DNA from 4 places in the Bradyrhizobium centrosematis genome. Region 1 is predicted to be linked to each of the others. Evidence: predicted binding sites of a transcription regulator. Region 1 holds the regulator's gene; each other region holds the start of a gene.

Region 1 (4,125 bases):
GCTCGCCAATCTGGGGGCGATGCCGGTGGTCTCAGCACTGGTGATGCCGGCCGGGTTGTTGGGATTGCTGGCTGCTCCGTTCGGGCTCGACGGCGTGTTCTGGTGGCTGATGGGACTGGGCATCGACTGGATGGTTGCGGTCTCCCGCTGGGTGGCCGCCTTGCCGGGCGCGGTCGGCCGCATCCCGGCGTTCGGTATGGCGCCGCTGGTCGGAGCGAGCCTCGGCATCATCGTGATGGGCTTGTTGCGTACCCCCTTGCGCTGGGCCGGTGCAGTGGTGCTGCTGGCTTCGATCGCCTGGGGTCTGTCGGTGCAGCAGCCCGATATCCTGATTGCCGGGGACGGCGCGAGTGTCGCGGTGCGGGGCAGGGACGGGCGTTTGCACCTGATCAGGGCGGGGAAGGACAATTTCATGCTGAGGGAGTGGTTGGCGGCCGACGCCGATCCGCGCGATGCCGGCAGTAGCGCGCTGGCCGACGGCATATCGTGCGACGAGGCCGGCTGCGTCACGCCGCTCGCCGACGGACGGCTGGTCGCGCTGGCCTTGCGCATCGACGCGTTGGCTGACGATTGCAGCCGTGCCACATTGGTGGTGACGCCACGGCCCGCGCCGCCCGATTGTGCGGCGATGGTGGTGGATCGGCAGCGGCTGGTTCGCCAGGGCGCGCTGGCGCTCACGCAGCGTGGTGACGGATTTTCCGTCCAAGCAGTGAGGGCGAGAGGCTCCAACCGCCCGTGGTTGCCTGCCGGCGCCGGCGAAGGCGATTTCGACGGCAGTCTTGCGCCGAAGGCGGCTCCCCGCAACCGCGACGCAACGCCATCGGAGACCGACTTGCAGGCCGACGATTGAGGATGGAGGGGAAGTGGACGGTCCGATGGGATTCCGTGAGACGCAAACCATACCATCTCGCCGGCCGCGGCCGGCGATGGCATTTCCTTAGCCTCGACCTGGCGGCCGGGGCGGCGTCAGCCGATCGGCAGGCGCGTCACCGGCGGCCGGCTGTCGGCGATGATCTGCGGCTTGTGCTCGCGCTCGCCGACCGGTTGGGTCACGGGCAGTTGCAGCACGGTCGCGCGCTGGCCTTCGACGAGCTGCGTCACCAGCACGTATTTGCCGTCAGGGAATTCGATCGCGTCGTGATGGCGGTCGGGAATGTGCGGATCGATCTTGCCGAATTTTCCGACGCGGGAATTGACGGTGCGCGTCCAGATCCAGCGGTTGTCGTAGCGGACGTTGTCGGCGAAGGCGAGCTCCGTTCCCGGAAGCAGGCAGACCGCGACGGAGAGATCGGCTTCGGAGGCGAAGCCGCGCGTCGACGTGCCGCGGAACGTGGTCGTGACGATCGTCTCGCCGACTTCCGCGGGGCGCGTCGCGACGGCATGCAGGCTGTAGTCACACATCGGGTGCTCCTCATGCGAAGAATAGCGACCCGTACCTCTCTTGGAGGCACAGGCCTCTGTCAGAGTAAGCACGCAAGACTCTGCTTGGTTGAAGGCGAATCTGCGGCTGGGACCTCAGCGCCGCGATCACATTATCTTTCCCGAATTCGCTAGGAACAAAGCGGGCTGCCGTGCATTTGGCCGGCACGTCTCAACGGCTGGCAAACGCGACGCCTGCATCGCCAGCACGATTGCGATGCGGCGCAATTGCACTGCGCCAGGCGTTGCGGACATGATGACGCGATTGCGCGGCAACCGCGTGCGATGCCCAGTGCTGCCATCAGCGCCGACACTCGAGCGATACGCGCTTGCCTATCCCCTCGAACGCGGGACGCTGTGACGCGATGCTGCCTCTGGCGGTACGCCGAGGACCTGGCCGTGGAGAAGGGGCCGGATAATCTGTGCAGAACCAGAAAGACTATCCAGCCGGAGCGGACATCCGTCCGCTCCAATCTCTGATCGGCATCCCGAACGAAGGCGCGTGAGGCGCCGGATATTCGCGTGCCGAGTACGTCCGCAATCAGTACTTCCGGTAAAGCCCGATCAGCTTGCCCTGAATCTTGACGCGGTTCGGCGGCAGGATGCGCACCTCATAGGCGGCATTGGCGGGCTCGAGGGCGATCGAGGCGCCGCGGCGGCGGAAGCGCTTGAGCGTGGCCTCTTCGTCGTCGATCAGCGCCACTACGATGTCGCCGGTGTCGGCGCTCTCGTTGCGTTGGATCAGCGCCATGTCACCATCGAGGATACCGGCCTCGACCATGGAATCGCCGCGCACTTCGAGTGCGTAATGCTCGCCCGAGCCGAGCATGTCAGGCGGCACGCTGATGGTGTGGCTGCGGGTCTGCAACGCCTCGATCGGCGTACCGGCCGCGATGCGGCCCATCACCGGCACTGCCACGGGCCGCTCGCCCTCGTCCGCGGGCGGGCTGGAGCTCGCGCGGACCTTGCCGAGATTGCCTTCGATGACGCTCGGCGTGAAGCCGCGTCGGTTGCCGGCCGCGGCCTGGAGCTCCGGCAGCTTGATCACTTCGATGGCGCGGGCGCGGTTGGGCAGGCGGCGGATGAAGCCGCGCTCCTCGAGCGCGGTGATCAGGCGGTGGATGCCTGACTTCGAGCGCAGGTCGAGCGCATCCTTCATCTCGTCGAAGGAGGGCGGCACGCCGCTTTCCTTCAAGCGTTCGCTGATGAACCGCAGAAGCTCGTATTGTTTGCGCGTTAACATCTCGACCAAAGTCCCCCGGTTGATGTCGTTCGATTCCGAGACGGTGAATTCAGCGACAAGGCGCTACATGCTCGAAACAAATCATGAACGGACACTATATGTTCGATATGTGTTCCGCAACTGCTTAATTTACGGTGAACGGAGCGAAACTCGCGGAATGCGTGTGGCCGCGCGGTTCAAACCGGTAGCCGCAGCACCTCGCACGGGCTGCCGGCCTCGACCTTCGGCGCGAAGGGCGCGCGGACGAGAAGTACCTGTGCCGCAGCGAGATTCGCAAGCAGAGAGGAGTCCTGATGGCTGACGGGAACGGCGACTTGCGCGCCGTCGTCGCGCAGCTCCAGGCGCGCGCGCAAGTAATCCTCGCGCTGGTCGTTGGCAGCGAGATCGCGGCCCAGCACGGCGCGCTCGCGCTGATGATGAATCACTTGTCGGCCCGAGAGGGCACGAATCAGCGGCACCATGAACAGGAAGGCGCACACGTAGGACGACACCGGATTGCCGGGCAGGCCGATCACGCGCATGGCGCCGAGCCGCCCGTGCATCATCGGCTTGCCCGGCCGCATCGCGATCTTCCAGAAGGCCATCGCGATGCCTTCGTCCTTGAGCGCCTGCTGGACCAGATCGTGGTCGCCGACGGACGCGCCGCCGGTGGTGATCAGGATGTCGGCACCGCTGTCGCGGGCGCGGCGGATTCCGGCGGAGGTCGCCTCCAGCGTATCGGCGGCGACACCGAGGTCGATGGTCTCCGCGCCCTCGCTGCGGGCGAGTGCATGCAGGGCGTAACCGTTGGAATAGACGATCTGGCCGGGGCCGGGCGTGGTGCCGGGCATCACCAGCTCATCGCCGGTGGCGAGGATCGCAACCTTCGGACGGCGGCGGACGGGCAGGCGCGGGTGATTCATGCCGGCGGCCAGTGCGAGATCGCGCTCGGTCAGCCGGGTTCCCTTGCGCAGCAGCACGTCACCCTCGCGGAAATCGACGCCGGCCGGGCGAATGTGCCGTCCGGCGATCGCCGCTTCCTTGATGGTGACGCTGTTGCCGTCCGCAACCGTGTCCTCCTGGATCACCACCGCGTCCGCGCCGTCTGGAACGACGCCGCCGGTGAAGATCCGCACGGCTTCGCCGGCCCCGACCGTTCCGTCAAAGGGACGTCCCGCGGCGACCTCGCCGATCACCGTCAGCCTGGAATTGATCGTTGCCGCATCGACCGTGCGCACGGCATAGCCGTCCATCGCCGACATGGCTTGCGGCGGCTGCGTGCGCCGCGCCGCGAGGTCATGGGCGAGCACGCGGTGGTAGGCTTCGTCGAGCGAAACCATCTGTTCAGGCAGCGGCTCTGCAGCCGCCAGCACCGCAGCGAGGGCGTCGGAAACCGGCATCAAGGCCACGGCTGAACTCCTGCTGAGCACATCGATAAAATGGCGGAGAGTTCTAGCCGAGTGCAGGCGCGAGGCAAAGCAGCA
Region 2 (4,125 bases), 3.1 Mb from region 1:
CAGCACGGCGCAACGCGATTTCAGCTTTTGCGCAAAGGTGGTGACGGCCTTGCCGGCGCTGGCGACGTTTTCGCCGTGGCTTTCGGCTGCCTTGGTCGCGGCATCGATCTCGGCCGCGCTCTCCCCGACCGAGACGATGAACTCGGAGGCGCTGGCGGCGTTGCCGGAGACTTCGCTGGTGGTGGCGTTCTGCTCGGCGACCGCGCCGTTGACGGTCTCGAACACCGGGCGGATCGCTTCGATCGCCTGCGAGATGCGGTGCACGGCATCGGCGGAGCCCGCGGCGTCGCGCTGCAGTGCGTCGATCTTCTTCGTGATCTCTTCCGTCGCGCTCTGGGTCTGCACCGCGAGCGCCTTGACCTCTGTGGCGACGACCGCAAAACCCTTTCCCGCAGCGCCCGCGCGCGCCGCCTCGATGGTCGAGTTGAGGGCGAGCAGCGTGGTCTGCCGCGCGATCTGCGCGATCAGATTGACGACGTTGCCGATGGCGGCGGAGGATTCGCGCAGGCGGTCGACGTTGGCGCGGGCTTCCTGCGCCGCGGCGCTGGCCTCGTCGGCGAGCTTGCCGGCCTCGCGAACCTGCGTCCCGATGCCAAGGGCGGACTGGGTGAACTTGTCGGCGGCAAGGGCGAAGGTGGATGCGGTCGATTGGGCGGCGTTGGTCCGGCCGGTCAGGGCATCGGTGCGGTCGCGAATGGCGGCAAGGGTCGCCGCAGTCGCCTCGGCGCCGCCGGCCACCGAATTGGCGGCGCGTTCGAGCTGGCGGATCATGGCGCCGAGCTCGAGTTCCAGCAGCTCCAGGATTTCCCGTGCCGAATCGGTTTCGGCCGCGGCCGCGGGCTCGGATTGGACCGCCGCCTGCGGAGCCGGCGGGGCGGCCACCGGCGCAGCCGGGTCCGGCAGACGCTTCCGAAATAGTCCGAACGCCATCAGCTCTCTCTTGTCGGGGAACGGTCGGACGCTATTTTCGCAGGCCGGAATGAAATCAGGGTTAACGATGCCCGACCTCTAGGCACCGGCGATTACGGTGGCTACCTTTACACTGCTACCTCGGGGCAGCAGATCCCTTTGATTCCGGTGGGGTGGCGGCCTATAAGGCCGCGCTTCCCACGCTCATCTTTGGCTGACGATTCCTCAAGAGACCACGCATGGCCGGACATTCCCAATTCAAGAACATCATGCACCGCAAGGGGCGGCAGGATGCCCAGAAGTCGAAGCTGTTCGGCAAGCTGGCGCGGGAAATCACCGTCGCCGCCAAGCTGGGCACGCCCGACCCTGCCATGAACCCCCGTCTGCGCGCTGCCGTGATTGCCGCGCGCCAGGAGAACATGCCGAAGGACAATATCGAGCGCGCCATCAAGAAGGCACTCGGCAGCGACGGCGAGAACTATGACGAGATCCGCTACGAGGGTTATGGCCCCGGTGGCGTCGCGGTCATCGTCGAGGCGCTGACCGACAACCGCAACCGCGCTGCCTCCGACATCCGCTCCTTCTTCACCAAATCCGGCGGAAATCTCGGCGAAACCGGCTCGGTGTCGTTCATGTTCGACCGCACCGGCATCATCGAATACGACCGCAGCGTCGCCTCCGACGACGCGGTGCTGGATGCCGCGATCGAGGCCGGTGCCGACGACGTTGTGTCCGGCGAGGGTGGCCACGAGATCTACGCCTCGACCGAAGGCTATCGCGACGTCGCCAAGGCGCTAGAAGCCAAGTTCGGCGAGCCGCGCAAGGCCGCCTTGATCTGGAAGCCACAGAATACGGTCGCGGTGGACGACGAAACCGGCGAGAAGCTGCTCAAGCTGATGGATTTGCTCAACGAGCACGACGACGTCCAGAACGTCTACGCCAATTTCGAGGTGTCGGACGCGCTGATGGCGAAGATGGGCGGGTAGCGCCGTCTCGGACGCGGCGCAGCGCGAAGCGGTGCGCCCACAGCGCCGCGCGCGCTGGAGGCGACTGGGCCCACTTCCCCTGTTACTTCTGTTCTGTTTCTGTTTCGCTCCTCCCGGCCAGCGGCTATCACTGGCCCATGACCGCACTCCCGATTCGCGCTCCCGTCCGCATCATCGGCATCGACCCCGGCCTGCGCCGCACCGGCTGGGGCGTGATCGAGGCTGACGGCAACCGCCTGATCTATGTGGCCTGCGGCTCGGTGGAACCGCCGAACGATTTGCCGCTGGCGAGCCGGCTGCTCGCGATCCACGAAGGGCTGGCCGCCGTGCTCTCGAACCATCAGCCGGTGGAGGCTGCAGTCGAGCAGACCTTCGTCAACAAGGACGGCGTTGCGACGCTGAAGCTCGGTCAGGCTCGCGGCGTCGCCATGCTGGCGCCCGCAATGTTCGGCATCACGGTGGCCGAATACGCGCCCAATCAGGTCAAGAAGACCGTTGTCGGTGCCGGCCACGCCGAGAAGGCCCAGATCGCGATGATGCTGAAGATTCTTCTGCCCAAGGCCGAGCCGCCGTCAGCCGACGCCGCGGACGCGCTCGCCATCGCCATCACCCATGCCCATCACCGCCAGAGCACCGCGCTTCGGCTCAAGGTGGCGGGACTCTAATGCGCGTTGCGAGGCACAGATGAGCCGCATGGACGGTGCGCTCCCTCCCCCCTTGTGGGGGAGGGGTGGGGACAGGGGTAGCCGCACCGGCGGTGTCGCCGTCGTTGGTGACCTGCGCACGCCATTCTCGCGGCTTCGAGAGAGTCCCCGTCTGGCACCCCCCTCCCTGACCCTCCCCCACAACGGGGGAGGGAACGGACAGACATTGCCGTGCGGCGTTCAGGCAGTGGGTGCGCAGCGATGATCGGCAAGCTCAAGGGCCTGATCGATTCCTATGGCGAGGATTTCGTCATTCTCGACGTCGGCGGTGTCGGGTATCAGGTGCATTGCTCGTCGCGCACGCTGCAGCATCTGCCATCGCCGGGCGAAGCGGCCGTGCTATCGATCGAGACTTACGTCCGCGAGGATCAAATCAAGCTGTTCGGCTTTCGCACCGACCAGGAGCGCGAATGGTTTCGCCTGCTCCAGACCGTGCAGGGCGTCGGCGCCAAGGTCGCGCTCGCCGTGCTCGGCACGCTGGCGCCGGCCGATCTCGCCAACGCCATTGCGCTGCGTGACAAGGCGGCGGTGTCGCGAACGCCCGGCGTCGGCCCCAAGGTCGCCGAGCGCATCGTCACCGAATTGAAGGACAAGGCGCCCGCCTTTGCCAATGTCGATCCCGCCGTCGTGCATCTTGCCGGCGCCGTCGACGACCAGCGCGCGCCGCGGCCCGTGGCGGATGCGATCTCTGCGCTGGTCAATCTCGGCTACGGGCAGCCGCAGGCAGCGGCCGCGATTGCGTCAGCCTCGCGCAGCGCGGGTGAAGGCGCCGAGACCGCGCAGCTTATCCGCCTCGGCCTGAAGGAGCTCGCGAAGTGAGCGATCCCAAGGCCAGCCGCATGGTCTCGCCCGAGCGCCGCAGCGACGATGTCGGCGACACTGCGCTGCGCCCGCAATCGCTGTCCGATTTCGTTGGCCAGCAGCAGGCGCGCAAGAATCTCTCGATCTTCATCGAGGCGGCGCGCAAGCGCGGCGAGGCGCTGGATCACGTGCTGTTCGTGGGACCGCCCGGCCTCGGCAAGACCACGCTGGCGCAGATCGTGGCGAAAGAGCTCGGCGTCGGCTTTCGCGCCACCTCGGGTCCTGTGATTGCCAAGGCCGGCGATCTCGCAGCGCTGCTGACCAATCTCGAAGAGCGCGACGTGCTTTTCATCGACGAGATCCATCGCCTGAGCCCGGCGGTCGAGGAGGTGCTCTATCCCGCGATGGAGGATTTCCAGCTCGACCTCATCATCGGCGAAGGTCCGGCGGCGCGCTCGGTGAAGATCGAGCTGTCGAAATTCACCCTGGTCGGCGCCACCACGCGCGCAGGGCTCCTCACCAATCCCTTGCGCGATCGCTTCGGCATTCCGGTGCGGCTCAATTTCTACACCATCGAGGAGCTCGAGAGCATCGTCAGCCGCGGCGCGCGCGTGCTCAATGTCGGCATGAGCGCGGACGGCGCCAACGAGATCGCCCGCCGCGCCCGCGGCACGCCGCGCATCGCCGGGCGCTTGCTGAGGCGCGTGCGCGATTTCGCCTCGGCG
Region 3 (4,125 bases), 3.1 Mb from region 1:
TTCGAGCCCCAAACGAGTTGCGGCCGCCATCCGGGGCGCCACAGGGGCAAATTCTCTGTCCTTGAGGGAGCGGGCGGACGTATAGGGGGGAAGGGGCGGGACGTCAAGGTTTTGGGGCGGGTTTCGTGGCCGCCCGGGCGGTGCGCTCCTTCCCCGCGTGCGGGGGAGGGTGGGGGAGAGGGTGTCTCCGCAGAGGGGCAGTCGTGTCCCCCAGAGGAGAGAGCCCTCACCCGCGCCTGCGGCGCGACCTCTCCCGCAAGCGGGAGAGGTGACCGCACCCGCGGCTACCTCCCGATCACCAAAACGGCAATGATTGTCGCGCCTTACCATCACATAAAGGGCGTATTCGCCGCCGAAGACTCCGGTGGAGTTCCCGGCAGAGATGCCGGGGGCACATTGTTTGGCGCGGGTTTTGGCTTAAGTAACGGCCATCGCGCCCCGATTGGATTGTTTCGTGCCCATAATGCCTCCTCCTGCGCCAGAATCGCGCGCAGCCCGCCCGCTCTGGGCCGGCTCGCTGGCGGCGTTTTGCGGCGGAATGCTGGGCTTGGCGTTGGGCTTGGCGCTCGGCTTCGGCGCGGCGCCGGCGGCGGCGCAGGGCAAGCTCGAGGCGCAATATGAGGCCTCGCTCGCCGGCATTCCTGTCGGCAAGGGCGCCTGGAACATCGATATCCAGGACGACGTGTTCGCGGCCGCGGCCTCCGGCGGCACCTCGGGCCTGTTGAAATCGTTCACCGGCGGGTCCGGCACGGGGGCCAGCCAGGGGCGCGTCGTCGGCGGCGCGCTGGTGGCGACCGGCTACCAGGCCTCCACCACCACATCGAAGAAGACCGAAGAGATCCGCATCACGCTCGACAAGGGCAATGTGAAGGATTTTGCGATCCTCCCCGAGCCGCCGGTCGATCCCGACCGCATCGTCGTCACCGAGGCGCACCGCCGCGGCGTCTGGGACCCCATGACGGCCTCGCTGCTGCGCGTGCCCGGCACCGGCGATCCCGTCTCGCCTGAGGCCTGCCACAGCTCGGCCGCCGTGTTCGACGGCCGCATGCGCTACGATCTGAAGCTCGATTTCAAGCGCATGGAGACCGTGAAGGCGGAGAAGGGGTACAAGGGCCCGGTCGTGGTCTGCGCGCTCTATTTCGTGCCCGTCTCCGGCTACATCCCCGACCGCCCCGTGATCAAATACCTCGCCGCCCAGCGCAATATCGAGATCGCGTTCGCGCCCGTCGCCGGCACCCGCATCCTGGTCCCGTTCTGGCTGAAAGTGCCGACGCCCCTCGGCCCGGCCATGCTGGAAGCCACCAGCTTCATCACCACGGCCCAGCCGCCACGGGTGGCGAAGACGCAGTAGGGGCTGCGGCGGCCGGCGTTTACCCTCCCCTGGAGGGGGAGGGTCGATCGCGCGCAGCGCGAGCGGGGTGGGGTGATCTCTCAACACGAAGACTGCCCGTGAGGAGAGATCACCCCACCCCGTCGCCCATCTCGCTTACGCGCGATGGCCGCCGACCCACGGGCGAGCTACGCTCGTCCCGGACCCTCCAGGGGAGGGTAAGAAAGATTCAGCAATTTCAAGTACATCCCTACTGTGCATGGGGTTGTTTTCGCGAAAATGAGATTGAGGCGGCCGGTTCCAGGAATCCATTTGACTCCTCCCCGATTCTGATTCGACTCCGCGCCGTCCCCAACTTAAGCCTTTCCGCCATCGAAACGTCACTTGTACGGCGGCCGAAAACTCCATCTAGTTGCAGCCCGCAAGCCTCCCGCGAGATGTTGCGTGAACGTAACGGGACTCCGCGGCGAGTCAGCGATTCGGCCGCGATTCGTTCTAGAGTCGTTCCGAAGCTTAAAGGCAGAGGGAAAAGCGTCGCAAAGTGAGACAGTTGCGCGGGATTTGGCGAGCGGATGTCCACACGCCCGGTGTGCCCCTCACCCTGAGGAGGCCGCGCAAGCGGCCGTCTCGAAGGACGAGGGGCTTGGCTCAATGGCGCCAGCCGGGCCTTCATCCTTCGAGACGCGCTGACGCGCTCCTCAGCATGAGGAGCAGGTCCCGCCGCAATCCGGCACTGACATTCGCCTAAATCGGCACTACCTAATCCCCCAGACATGGCTTTTTCTTCCTCCCCCTTCGCCTCCGAGCGCGCCCTTCACGATCGAGTGCCTGGCGCGGGCGTCACCGCGGTGCTCGGGCCGACCAACACCGGCAAGACTCATCTCGCCATCGAGCGGATGCTGGCGCATCCGTCGGGGATGATCGGCCTGCCGCTGCGCCTATTGGCGCGCGAGGTCTACAACAAGATCGCTGGCCGGGTCGGCAGCGAGGCGGTCGCGCTCGTCACCGGCGAGGAGAAGATCAAGCCGAAAAATCCGCGCTATTGGGTCTCGACCGTCGAGGCGATGCCGCGCGACCTCGACCTCTCCTTCCTCGCCGTCGACGAGGTCCAGATCGCCAGCGATCTCGAGCGCGGCCACGTCTTCACCGATCGCATTCTCAACCGCCGCGGCCGCGACGAGACGCTGCTGCTCGGGGCCGCCACGATGCGGCCGATCATCGAGCGGCTGTTGCCGGGCGTCTCCATGATCACGCGGCCGCGCCTGTCGCAGCTCGAATTTGCCGGCGACCGCAAGATCACGCGCCAGCCGCGCCGCACCGCCATCGTCGCGTTCTCGGCCGATGAAGTCTACGCCATCGCCGAGCTGATCCGACGCCAGCATGGCGGCGCCGCCGTGGTGCTGGGCTCGCTCTCGCCCCGCACGCGCAATGCGCAGGTGGCGATGTTCCAGAACGGCGACGTCGATTATCTCGTCGCCACCGACGCCGTCGGCATGGGCCTCAATCTCGACGTCGATCACGTCGCCTTCGCCTCCGACCGTAAGTTCGACGGCTACCAGTTCCGCCGGCTGACGCCGTCCGAATTCGCGCAGATCGCAGGCCGCGCCGGCCGCGCCACGCGCAACGGCACCTTCGGCACCACGGGCCGCTGCGCGCCGTTCGAGCCCGAGCTCGTCAACGCGCTGCAGAACCACACCTTCGATGCCGTGAAGATGCTGCAATGGCGCAACGCGAAGCTGGATTTCTCCTCGCTCGGTGCGCTGCAGGTGTCGCTCAACCTCGCGCCCGGCCATGAGGCGCTGACGCGCGCGCCGATCGCCGAGGACATGCGCGTGCTCGATCATGCCGCCCGCGACGGCGAGGTGCGCGATATCGCGCACGGCAAGCAGGCAGTGGAACGGCTGTGGGAGGCCTGCCAGGTCCCGGATTATCGAAAACTGTCGCCCGCCGCCCATGCCGAGCTGGTGACGACGCTGTACGGCTTCCTGATGCGCAAGGGATGCATTCCCGATGCCTGGTTCGAAGCCCAGGTCACCCAGGCCGACCGCATCGACGGCGACATCGACACGCTGTCGGCCCGGATCGCGCAGATCCGCACCTGGACCTTCGTCGCCAACCGCCCGGACTGGCTGAAAGACCCCGATCGCTGGCAGGGGATCACGCGGGAGGTCGAAAATAAATTATCGGATGCGCTCCATGAACGCTTGACTGAGCGTTTCGTTGATCGCCGGACCAGTGTATTGATGCGCCGCCTGCGGGAGAACACGAGCTTGAATACTGAAATCGGCAAGACCGGCGAAGTCATCGTCGAAGGCCATGTCATCGGCCGCCTCGACGGCTTCACCTTTGCACCGGACGCGGCGGAAGCCGGCTCGGATGCGAAAGCCTTGCAGGCTGCAGCGCAAGCGGTGCTCGCCGGCGAGATCAACACGCGCGCCGAAAAGCTGGGCAACGCGCCGGACGATCAGTTCGTGCTGACCTCCGAGGGCATCATCCGCTGGACCGGCGATGCCGTGGCGCGGCTGTCTGCCGCAGACGACGCGCTGCATCCGCGCATCCGCATCATCTCCGACGAGCGCCTGACCGGCGGCCCCCGCGAGAAGGTGCAGGCCCGGCTCGAGCTCTGGCTCAAGACCCATATCGAGAAGCTGCTCGGGCCGATGTTCGAGCTGTCCAAGGCCGAGGACGTCACCGGCATTGCCCGCGGCATCGCCTATCAGCTGGTCGAGGCGCTCGGCGTGCTCGAGCGTCCCAAGATCGCCAATGAGCTGAAGGATCTCGACCAGCCCTCGCGC
Region 4 (4,125 bases), 1.5 Mb from region 1:
GCTCGGCGAAGCGCTTCTCGACGATGTAATCGGGCGGCGGTTTTCGCGGACTGATCGGCGCATCGCCTTGCCCCAGCGCATGGGCGAGCAGCGTGGAGAATCGGGCGCCGAACCGCGCCGTGATCTCATGGGAGCTGCGGGAAGCGACATCGCCAATGGTCTTCAGGCCGGCGCGGCGCAAGCCCGTGGTGATCGCCTCGCCAGCGCCGAGCGCGGACACCGGAAACCGTTCGATCGCCGCCGCCTCTTCACCATCGGCGACGATGGTGCCCGCGGCCTGCCGCGTCAGCGTGCGCGCGCAGACCGACGTGCCGGCAATTGCCGCACCGACGGCAAAGCCTTGACGGGCGAGCGTCCGGACCAGCGCACCCAACAGTGCCGCCTCGCCGCCGAACAGATGCGCGCAACCGGTGATGTCGAGGAACAGCCCGTGCGGCGGATCGAGCGCAACCAGCGGCGTGAAACGGTCGCACCAATCGGCGATATCGCTGAGCGTCTTCGCATCGGCCACCACATCGGCGTCGAACACCTTCAGGTCCGGACACATCGCCCGGGCATTGGCCAGGGGCTGGCCGATATACAGGCCGAGACGTTCGGCGGCCTCGTCCAGCGCATGGATCACCAGCGCATTGTTCTCCTTGATGACGACAATGCTGGGCTCATGATTGGTCTTACCCAGCCCGGCGTTGCCAAGAAACCGCTGGATCCGGTCGATGGGCAGGCGCGGCAGCCACAGGCTGAGGATACGCCGACGGTTCACTGAACTGGCACTCATCACAATTCCATTCCATGATCCAGCGGCCGCATTGGCCATGACGATTGCGCAAGAGCTCGGCATCGAAGCGCGGCGCGCCCCAGGCACTCCAAGGCGCCGCAGGCATTGAAGCCGTGCCCGGCGGCGAATGCGCCGCGCGCAGCATCCATCGCGTCTCCGCGGTCGACGGCAACGGCTGCGCCGCCATGCGCAGCATCAGGCCGGTGACGCCGGACGATTGCGCAGCCAGCGTCAGCTTGCGGCTCGCCACGAGATCGAACTGCCTGACATCACCCCAGAGTTCGAGCACGACGGCGCCGAGCGCATCGCAGGCCAGCGCATCGGCCGAAGTTCGCAACGCGCTCTCGACATCGGCGGCGCGGACCATCACCACGCGGCGCGGATCGAGGCCGAGCTCGGATAGCCCGCTCATCGACAGCGCACCGGCTTCAACTTCCGAAAAATCCTGCCGTACCCACAGCAGCGGCTTGCGTACCGTCACGCGCCCCGCAAGCCCCATGACAAAACCCGTTGCGGCCGCGCTCTGGCGTCCCTCGCAAAACACCTCGTGGACCGCCGCGCGCGCGAGCCCGCCCTTCAGCACGGTATCGGCCTGGCCATGGCCGAGCGCGACGCGATCGTGCTGATGCACGATCTCCGCCGTCTCGATGCGCTCGATCTGACCGCGCAAGGTCGCAAGCGCGCTCATACGTGCGCCGCTCATGCTCGCCGCTCCTTCAGAGGTGATTGCCGATGGCTCTCAAAAAGAGAACCAGCGGCTGGCTCATTTGTTCATGGTATGTTCTAATATAAAGCTAACGGCGCCAGAAGAGTCAATCGAATTGGCGCGCTGTCGGATTCATGAGCTGAATCAAAGGGATTCAAATATGGACGTGCAACGCAAGCTGGAAATTCTGGCCGATGCCGCCAAGTACGATGCGTCCTGCGCTTCCAGCGGCACCGAGAAGCGGGATTCCAGCGATGGCAAGGGCATGGGCTCGACCGCTCCCGGGATGGGCATCTGCCATTCCTACGCGCCGGACGGACGCTGCATCTCCCTGCTTAAGGTGCTGCTGACCAACGCCTGCAATTACGATTGCCTCTATTGCGTCAACCGCGCTTCCTCGAACGTGCCGCGCGCCCGCTTCACCATCGACGAATTGGTCAAGCTGACGCTCGATTTCTACCGGCGCAATTACATCGAGGGCTTGTTCCTATCCTCCGGCATCATCCGCAGTCCCGACTACACCATGGAGCAGGTGATCAGCGTCGCGCGAAAACTGCGCGAGGAACATCACTTCCGCGGCTATATCCACTTGAAGACCATTCCCGAAGCCGATGACGCGCTGATCGCAGAGGCCGGCAAATATGCCGACCGTCTCTCCATCAACATCGAGATGCCGCAGGAGACGAGCCTGCAGCAATTCGCGCCGGAGAAAGACGTGCGCGCGATCCGCCGCACCATGGGCCGGCTGCGGCTGAAGCTCGACGAGGCCGAGGAGAACCGCGCAACGAAAACGAAGGCCAAGCCACAGCGCTTTGCACCGGCCGGACAGAGCACGCAGATGATTGTTGGCGCAGATAGCGCCTCCGACCACACCATTCTCTACACCAGCGCCAATCTCTACGGCGCCTACCGGCTGCGGCGCGTCTACTATTCCGCCTTCAGCCCAATCCCCGATGCCAGCCGCGCTTTGCCTCTGGTGCAGCCGCCGCTGCTGCGCGAGCACCGGCTCTACCAGGCCGACTGGCTGATGCGGTTCTACGGCTTCGACGTCGGCGAGATCGTCGACGACAGCGCGATGCTGCCGCTCGAGATCGATCCAAAGCTGGCATGGGCGCTGCGCCACCGTGACCGCTTCCCGCTCGACGTCAACCGCGCCAGCCGTGAGGAGCTGCTGCGCGTGCCGGGCTTCGGCACCAGGACGGTCGAACGCATCATCGCGACACGGCGCACCACCACGATCCGCCTCGCCGATCTCGCACGACTGCACGTGCCCCGCAACAAGGCACTGCCGTTCATCGTCCTCAGCGATCACCGGCCGCCGCCACACCGCCTCGATGAGGCGCGGCTGGTCGAACGGTTCAAGCCGAAAGCAACGCAATTGGGATTTGGCTTCTGATGCAGTACATCACCCTCGACACCGAAACCGATTTCGACGGCTGGCGCAAAGCAGCGCGGAGCCTCGTGCTTCACCACGTGCCGCCCAGTGATGTCATCTGGACCGTGAAAGGCGGCGAAACGGACTTGTTTGCGCCACAAGCGCCATCTCCGATGCTCGAGGCGAACGAGGGCACCTTCACCGTATCAGGCAAATTCGTCGAGCTCGCCCAGGGCGCGATCCTGCACCGCGATCCCCAGCGCTTTGCCATCCTGTATCGGCTGCTGTTCCGGCTGAAGGACAATCACGATCTCATCGAGGTCGCCACCGACCCTGACGTCGCGCAGGTCACCGCCATGGCCAAAGCGGTCTATCGCGACGAGCACAAGATGCATGCCTTCGTGCGCTTTCGCGAGATCGGCAGGGAACGTCAGGCGCATTACGTCGCCTGGTTCGAGCCCGAGCATCACATCGTGGAGCTCGCCGCGCCGTTCTTCGCAAAACGCTTTGCCGACATGCCCTGGTCGATCCTGACGCCCGATCTGTGCGCGCATTGGGATGGCCATGCGCTCTCGTTCACGCCCGGTGTCAGCAAGCGCGAGGCGCCGAGCGAAGACCGGCTCGAGGAGACCTGGCGGCGCTACTACGCCAGCATCTTCAATCCCGCCCGCCTCAAGGTGAAGGCGATGCAGGCCGAGATGCCGAAGAAATATTGGAGGAACCTGCCCGAGGCTTCAATCATTAAGCCCTTGATCGAGGACGCCGAACGCATGACCGGCGCCATGATCGCCAATGCCGCAACCGATCCGCACAAGCCTCAGAAGCGGCCGGAGGCCCCGATGAAACGCAAGACCGCTGCCGACGATCTCGAAACGCTCCGCGAGGAGGCTGCGCATTGCCGCGCCTGCCATCTTTACAAGGACGCAACCCAGACCGTGTTCGGTGAAGGTCCGAAGAACGCCAACATCATGCTGGTAGGCGAGCAGCCCGGCGACAAGGAAGACCTCGCCGGCCATCCCTTCGTCGGCCCGGCCGGCCAGATGCTGGACCGTGCGCTGGAGGAAGCCGGCGTCGACCGCAAGAAGGTCTATGTCACCAACGCCGTGAAGCACTTCAAATTCGTACCGCGCGGGAAGATCCGACTGCACCAGAAGCCGAACACGCCTGAGATCCGGGCCTGCCGGCAATGGTATGAGCGGGAAGTTTCGGCAATCCAGCCTGAGCTCATCGTGGCGATGGGCGCCACCGCCGCGCAGAGCGTGTTCGGCA

The links. The regulator LexA, encoded in region 1, represses DNA repair genes until DNA is damaged. The targets are predictions, from matches to a motif close to TGTTCNNNNTGTGTTCNG.
Region 2: the regulator LexA is predicted to act here: its motif matches at 1,985-2,002, upstream of ruvC (crossover junction endodeoxyribonuclease RuvC).
Region 3: the regulator LexA is predicted to act here: its motif matches at 1,822-1,839, upstream of P6U31_RS02910 (helicase-related protein).
Region 4: the regulator LexA is predicted to act here: its motif matches at 1,544-1,561, upstream of P6U31_RS24625 (ImuA family protein).

The regions. Positions count from the first base shown of each region.
Region 1 is NZ_CP120703.1:3,675,622-3,679,746, forward strand. It holds gene P6U31_RS17740 (ComEC/Rec2 family competence protein) at 1-850, shown strand, start outside; gene P6U31_RS17745 (hypothetical protein) at 967-1,401, opposite strand; gene lexA (transcriptional repressor LexA) at 1,961-2,662, opposite strand; gene glp (gephyrin-like molybdotransferase Glp) at 2,839-4,050, opposite strand.
Region 2 is NZ_CP120703.1:6,794,637-6,798,761, reverse strand. It holds gene P6U31_RS32075 (methyl-accepting chemotaxis protein) at 1-930, opposite strand, end outside; gene P6U31_RS32070 (YebC/PmpR family DNA-binding transcriptional regulator) at 1,149-1,895, shown strand; gene ruvC (crossover junction endodeoxyribonuclease RuvC) at 2,033-2,560, shown strand; gene ruvA (Holliday junction branch migration protein RuvA) at 2,801-3,418, shown strand; gene ruvB (Holliday junction branch migration DNA helicase RuvB) at 3,439-4,125, shown strand, end outside.
Region 3 is NZ_CP120703.1:615,991-620,115, forward strand. It holds gene P6U31_RS02905 (DUF3108 domain-containing protein) at 539-1,351, shown strand; gene P6U31_RS02910 (helicase-related protein) at 2,104-4,125, shown strand, end outside.
Region 4 is NZ_CP120703.1:5,128,005-5,132,129, forward strand. It holds gene P6U31_RS24620 (Y-family DNA polymerase) at 1-775, opposite strand, end outside; gene P6U31_RS24625 (ImuA family protein) at 672-1,478, opposite strand; gene P6U31_RS24630 (putative DNA modification/repair radical SAM protein) at 1,642-2,877, shown strand; gene P6U31_RS24635 (UdgX family uracil-DNA binding protein) at 2,877-4,125, shown strand, end outside.